3 regions of the Streptococcus sp. HMSC065E03 genome follow, and region 1 is predicted to be linked to each of the others. Evidence: predicted binding sites of a transcription regulator. Region 1 holds the regulator's gene; each other region holds the start of a gene.
What was found. Region 1 encodes Rex, which represses fermentation and respiration genes when NADH is low (regulators of the CRP and FNR family bind a similar motif). Its sites were predicted from a motif close to TTGTGAANTANTTCACAA; they were not measured.
Positions count from the first base shown of each region.

Region 2: a site for Rex is predicted at 857-874, ahead of HMPREF3002_RS02730 (class II fructose-bisphosphate aldolase). Genes of this name have one in related genera too.
Region 3: a site for Rex is predicted at 1,126-1,143, ahead of adhP (alcohol dehydrogenase AdhP). Genes of this name have one in related genera too.

Region 1 is NZ_KV818853.1:133,263-135,530, reverse strand. It holds gene radC (RadC family protein) at 37-720, shown strand; gene HMPREF3002_RS07280 (redox-sensing transcriptional repressor Rex) at 773-1,420, opposite strand; gene HMPREF3002_RS07275 (DUF4649 family protein) at 1,551-1,766, opposite strand; gene HMPREF3002_RS07270 (DUF1831 domain-containing protein) at 1,768-2,115, opposite strand; gene HMPREF3002_RS07265 (cysteine desulfurase family protein) at 2,125-2,268, opposite strand, start outside.
Region 2 is NZ_KV818846.1:86,189-88,456, forward strand. It holds partial or broken gene HMPREF3002_RS11245 (hypothetical protein) at 1-145, shown strand, start outside; tRNA gene HMPREF3002_RS02720 (tRNA-Leu) at 110-195, shown strand; gene HMPREF3002_RS02725 (hypothetical protein) at 279-731, shown strand; gene HMPREF3002_RS02730 (class II fructose-bisphosphate aldolase) at 922-1,803, shown strand; gene HMPREF3002_RS02735 (alpha/beta fold hydrolase) at 1,888-2,268, shown strand, end outside.
Region 3 is NZ_KV818841.1:69,173-71,440, reverse strand. It holds gene adhP (alcohol dehydrogenase AdhP) at 38-1,060, opposite strand; gene HMPREF3002_RS01275 (Cof-type HAD-IIB family hydrolase) at 1,252-2,064, opposite strand; gene HMPREF3002_RS01270 (NCS2 family permease) at 2,240-2,268, shown strand, end outside.

The DNA of each region.
Region 1 (2,268 bases):
TCTATTTATTACGAATTAATAAGTGAGGAGGAAATTATGTACGACATATCATTTATTGAACCATCTTTGCTTCCTAGAGAACGTTTGGTTTCTGAAGGGGTAGATAAGCTGAGTCATCAAGAATTGCTATCCATTCTCTTACGGACAGGTAATAAGAAAAAAAGCGTTTATGAGATTGCACAAGGTCTTTTGAGTTCGGTTAATAGTTTAAAGGAGTTAAGTCAATTAACCCTAGAGGAGCTACAGGAAATCTCAGGTATTGGCCGGGTGAAGGCCATCGAACTTCAGGCTGTTATTGAGTTTGGACGAAGGATTCATAAAGATGAACTAATGAGTTCCGAACAAATCATGAGTAGTCAGAAATTGGCCCATAAAATTCAACAGGAAATTGGCCATAAAAAGCAGGAGCACCTAGTTGCCCTTTATTTGAATACCCAAAATGAAATTATTCATCAACAGACGATCTTTATTGGAACAGTGAATCGAAGTATCGCGGAGCCGCGTGAAATCCTGCATTATGCACTGAAGCACATGGCAACCTCCATTATCTTGGCTCACAATCATCCATCTGGTGCTGTGTTCCCCAGTAAAAATGATGATGAAGTCACTCAGCGAGTCTTAGAGGCCTGTGAAGTAATGGGGTTGACCCTATTGGATCATTTGATTGTATCCGAAGAAAACTACTATAGTTATCGAGAAGAAACGGATTATTTGGTATAAAAAAGGTTGGAACCTTCTTGTTCCAACCTTTTTGTTGTTGAAGTATAAGTCTTTATTCTTCGTTTTTACGCATAAAATAAAGAAGTGTTTGCAATTCACTAGTAAGATCGACATATTGGACAACAACCTCTTTAGGAACTGTCAGATGGACTGGAGAAAAGCTTAGAATTCCTTTGACACCAGCATCTACTAAAAGACTAGCAACTTCTTGAGCCTTAACACTTGGAACAGTTAGAATGGCTGTTTGAATGCCTTCTTTTTTGAGATTCTCTTTGATCGTAGAAATCCCATAAATGGGGATCCCATCCTTACTTTTGGTATTAATCAGTTCATGATCATCTACATCAAAAGCCATGACAATTTTCATTTTATTTCGCTCATGGAAACGGTAATTAAGAAGGGCGCTTCCCATATTTCCGATCCCAACAATAGCGACATTAGTAATAGCATTGTCATTTAAAAGATCTGCAAAGAAGTTCATCAGTTTTTTTACATCATAACCAAATCCACGTCTTCCCAATTCACCAAAATAAGAAAAATCTCTGCGAACAGTAGCAGAGTCAATCCCAATTGCATCCGCAATTTGCTTGGAATTGGCGCGCTCTATTTTTTCAGAGTTAAAGCGTTTAAAAATGCGGTAGTAGAGCGATAAGCGTTTTGCTGTTGCGCGTGGAATTGGAGTATTTTTATCATGTTTCACAATATCACAACCTTTCCCTCTTATTGTATAGGAAGATTGTGAAAAAATCAACTATCTTGAACGGTTTTTCAAAAATATTTTTGTCTAAAGAAAAAGCTGATGGTGATGGGAGAGTTCCATCACCATCAGCTTAGTTTTCAGCTTGCTCTACCTTTTCCAAAAAAGCATAGAGCCCATCGACTCTCCCCTTATAGGGGAGTTTTTCACCCTTGTATTCAATGGAAACAATTGAGTAAGAGTCAGGCAGGGTTACACAGCCTGAAAATGCTAGGATGCAGGCTGCAAGGTCGGGATAAGTAGTCATTCGTTCTACTTGGTAAGCGTCGATATAAGTTAGGGTTACCATATTAGACCTCTGTTTTGTTGAAAATTTCTCTTTCGACAAGACTATCCATTAGGAAATAAAATTTTTGTTGGATAATGTCATTTTCTGGATTTTTAAAGATATTCACCAGACGAAGTCCAGACTTATCTGTAATATTGATTTTAAAACCTGTGAGGTCTTTGTTGAAGATAATTTTAAGCAAGAAGCCTTCACCGCTATTTGGAACAGCTTCGAGCAAACGATTTAACTCGTAATTTCCAACTTTTGTAACAGCAAATGTATTGTCACGTAAGGTATATTTTTTAACATTTGGGTGTAGACTATAGGTATATTTGCAGTCTTTCAATGAAACACTTGTTTCAAAAGCCATATTGTTCTCCTATGATAAAATTTCTTTAAGTTTTGAGAGGAAGTCTTGAACCTCCTCTACGGTATTGAGTTCTGAAAAACTAATTCGAAGGGATTCTTTTAGGCGTGAGCTATCTTTTCCATAGAGCGCCTCAAGGACATGGCTGGGTTGAAC
Region 2 (2,268 bases), on a different contig from region 1:
GAGTTCTTTCCCACTCCCTTTTTGTGAAAAAATGACAAACTCTGAAAAAAGTTTGAAAAAAATCTTGACAAAAAAGTCGTTGATTGATATACTAGTAAAGTACTCAATCGCGGGGATGGCGGAATTGGCAGACGCGCAGGACTAAGGATCCTGTGACCGCTTTAGGTCGTGAGGGTTCAAGTCCCTCTCTCCGCATCGGATAATCAAGATAGCTTCGGCTATCTTTTTTTGTTTTCAAATTTCTTTGTGGTAGAATAGGTGTGAGATGAGGTGAGAAAATGAAGAAAAAGGATCTGGTTTTGGCCGATGGCCTCTTTGCACTATTGGGAAGTGCCATTAATTTTTTCGGTCCTATCCTGATTTTAGCGATGGCGATAGGCGCATACAAGGATACTTTTAGATATTTTATTGCCTTAAACATATGGAATGTTTTCATTTTTTTAGTGGCGATTGCTTCTAAGTATCTGCTCAGAGATGAAAAAAGGCTGAAAAGATGGATTCCCAATCTCTTTTTGATAGCGGGCTTTATTCTCTTTATTGCCTCAATCCTTGCTGTGTGTGAGAATATTCCCTTTCTTGAGGGCTTGGTAAACGGGCTTCTTGGGAAAATATTTACTGACAGTCAATTATTTGCTGGCTATTTCTATTCCCAATGGGTCGCAGGTGGACTCCTTGTGATTTGCGGAATTGCTTTTCTCCTTTCATTAAAAAAATTTAAAGAGAAAGATTAAAAGGGTCTTAAGCTCCTTTTTTTGCTTTTTGAATAGGATGGAAGTCTTAGGAGGAAGAGGGTTCCTCCTCATTTATCGTAAGAAAGCGCTTAAAGCTACAGGAAAAACTAGCAATTTCATCTAAAAAGTGATAAAATAAACAATGTAAGTGGGATTAACCCCACAAAAATTTATAGGAGGCCTATAACAAATGGCAATCGTTTCAGCAGAAAAATTTGTCCAAGCAGCTCGTGACAATGGTTATGCAGTTGGTGGATTTAACACAAACAACCTTGAGTGGACTCAAGCTATCTTGCGTGCAGCAGAAGCTAAGAAAGCCCCAGTACTTATCCAAACTTCTATGGGTGCTGCTAAATACATGGGTGGTTACAAAGTATGTAAAGCCCTTATTGAAAACCTTGTAGAATCAATGGGTATCACTGTACCAGTTGCTATTCACCTTGACCATGGTCACTACGAAGATGCTCTTGAATGTATCGAAGCTGGTTACACTTCAATCATGTTTGACGGTTCACACCTTCCAGTTGAAGAAAACCTTAAATTGGCGAAAGATGTCGTTGAAAAAGCTCATGCTAAAGGTATCTCAGTAGAAGCTGAAGTTGGTACTATCGGTGGTGAAGAAGACGGTATCATCGGTGACGGTGAATTGGCACCAATCGAAGACGCTAAAGCAATGGTTGCTACAGGAATCGACTTCTTGGCTGCAGGTATCGGTAACATCCACGGTCCTTACCCAGCAAACTGGAAAGGTCTTCACCTTGACCACTTGCAAAAATTGACTGAAGCTGTTCCAGGATTCCCAATCGTATTGCACGGTGGATCAGGTATCCCTGATGATCAAATCCAAGCAGCTATCAAACTTGGTGTTGCAAAAGTTAACGTTAACACTGAATGCCAAATCGCATTTGCAAATGCTACTCGTCAATTCGTACGTGAATACGATGCAAACGAAGCAGAATACGACAAGAAGAAACTCTTCGACCCACGTAAATTCTTGAAACCAGGTTTCGAAGCAATTACAGCAGCTGTTGAAGAACGTATCGACGTATTCGGTTCAGAAGGCAAAGCTTAATTAAAAACAGGAAAGCAAGGTCCCATGTGGATCTTGTTTTTTTGTTTGGGAAAGGTTGCTTCCAGGGGTTAATTTTTGTACAATATGCCTATGAAAAAATTCAAACTGTGGAGCTGGATCGTTTGTGGCTTTCTCCTGCTCTTTTTAGGTGCTACATTTGTTTTTCATCAAGTCAGTTTACGAAATGAAAGTAAGCTTCTCACACCCATTGGTAAACAAGTGACAGTCAATGGACATCGAATGAATGTTTCTATTAAAGGAGAAGGGCCTCAAACAATCGTTTTTCTTTCTGGTGCAGGTATCGCCTCTCCTATCCTAGACTTTAAGAATCTATCAGATCCCCTATCCAAAAAATACAAGGTTGTTGTCGTGGAGCGAGCAGGATATGGTTTTAGCCAAGATAGTGATCGTTCAAGAGATGTGATGGAGGTCCTTTCTGAGACCCGTCAAGCTTTGTCGCAAGCT
Region 3 (2,268 bases), on a different contig from region 1:
ACTAGCCCAGTTGGGCTAGTCCTGTAGGTTCAGTTGTTTAGTTTGTAAAGTCAAGTACCATACGTCCTTGAATGGTTCCAGCTTCCATTTCATCAAAGACTTTGACAGCATCTTCTACTGGACGTTTTTGAACGACAGGGACTACCAGGCCTTCTGCACCAAATTGGAAAGCTTCTTCCAAATCTTTACGAGTTCCTACAAGAGAACCAATGACTTGGATACCATCTAATACAGTTTTCACAATGCTGAGGTCCATCATTTCAGAAGGAAGACCAACTGCGACCACGCGGCCACCTGCACGAACAGAATCTACTGCTTGGTTGAAAGCTACTTTAGAAACAGCTGTTACGACAGCAGAGTGAGCTCCACCATTTGTTTTTTCTTGGATCAATCCTGGAACATCTTCGACTTCACGACCGTTGATGACAAAATCTGCACCAACTTCTTTCGCCAATTCTAGTTTATCATTGTTGATATCGACAGCGATGACATGTGCGTTGAAGACTTTCTTAGCATATTGAACAGCCAAGTTTCCTAGTCCACCAGCTCCATAGATAACGATCCATTGTCCTGGTTCAGCTTTGGCTTCTTTGATAGCTTTGTAAGTGGTAACACCTGCACACGTAATAGAAGAAGCTTGGGCTGGATCTAATCCTTCAGGTACTTTCACTGCGTAATCTGCAGTAACGATACATTGTTCAGCCATTCCTCCATCAACAGAGTAACCAGCATTTTTTACAGTACGACAGAGAGTTTCACGACCAGTTGTACAGTATTCACAAGTTCCACATCCTTCGAAGAACCATGCGACACTGACACGATCCCCAACCTTTAGGCTCTTAACATCTGGAGCAACTTCTTTAACAATACCGATTCCTTCGTGTCCAAGAACACGGCCTGGAACTTTACCGAAGTCCCCGTGAGCAACGTGCAAGTCAGTGTGGCAGACACCACAGTATTCGATTTGAACAAGAGCTTCCCCTGTTTCAAGTGGACGCATGTCTTTGTTTGCAACGATTTCAACACCAGTACCTTCTGGATTAACAACAACAGCTTTCATTTTGTTCCTCCTTAAGTGAACGAGAAGCGATTTAGCATTTTTTTGAAAGCGCTTCTTTAATAACTATGTTAATGATATCACAAACTTATCTATTGAACAATAAAAAAATGGAAAAAAAGGAGGGTATTGATTAACCGATTAAGTATTTGGCGAAGAAAAAGACATGAGGGGATAACTCATGTCTGTTCCTATTATAAGAATAATTGAATGAGTTGGCGCGCTACACCGTCTTCGTTATTGGTGAAATCTGTGATGGAGTCTGCATATGGGAGAAGGACGGAGCTGGCATTTTTCATAGCGTATCCATGACCAGCGAGAGCTAGCATGTCGGTATCGTTGTGCTCGTCTCCAAAGGCAATCAAATCCTTCTGATCCATATTGAGTTTATCCAGAAGGTAGGTCAGAGCAGAAGCTTTGGTCACATTTTTTGGATTGCATTCCAGAATATTTAAGGGACCACCCCAAGTATTGATAGACAGATTGTAGTCATAATGCCGATTCATTTCATCTGCCAGAGCATATTTGTCTTCCGCTTTCGTTTGAAAGAGGATACAGTTTGGGTCGCTCGTTACCCGTTTGGGATTGAATTGATTTTCTGGTTGGAAAGATTCAATACCGAATAGTTTAGGATCTGCAACGTGCTCATTTGGATCGGTAATAAAGAATTTATTGCGGTATTCGCCAGCGATAAAGTCCGCTTGGATGGTGTCTCGGTTAGCGACCATATCTAACAGGTATTTTTTATCTAAAGTCAAACATTGTTCATCCGCCCATTTTTTCTCAGGGAGATGCGTTAGGGAGCCGTTAAAATTGATCATCGGAGTATCTAGCTCTAGCTGTTTGTAATAGGTGTGCGCCATACGGTAGGGGCGGCCTGTTGTAATAATAACTTTATGGCCAAGAGCACTAATTTTTTTAATCGTATCAATAGTAAAGTCGCTCAATTTGCTTTCGGAATTTAAGAGGGTGCCGTCTAAATCTAGAGCGATCATCTTTTTATGCATAATTCAGTTCCTTTCGAGAAGAATGAGACCATTATATCAGAAAAATCGGAAAAGCGCTCAAAAATCGAGAAGAGAAGTAGGATTTCTTGAAAGGCGAAAGATCTTTTGGTAAAATAGAAATAACGTTCGCAAATTGATTGGGAGCGAGAATGATGAAAAAGGAGTTTATTCTGAAATGGATAAGTTTTTTAAACTTTCAGAACA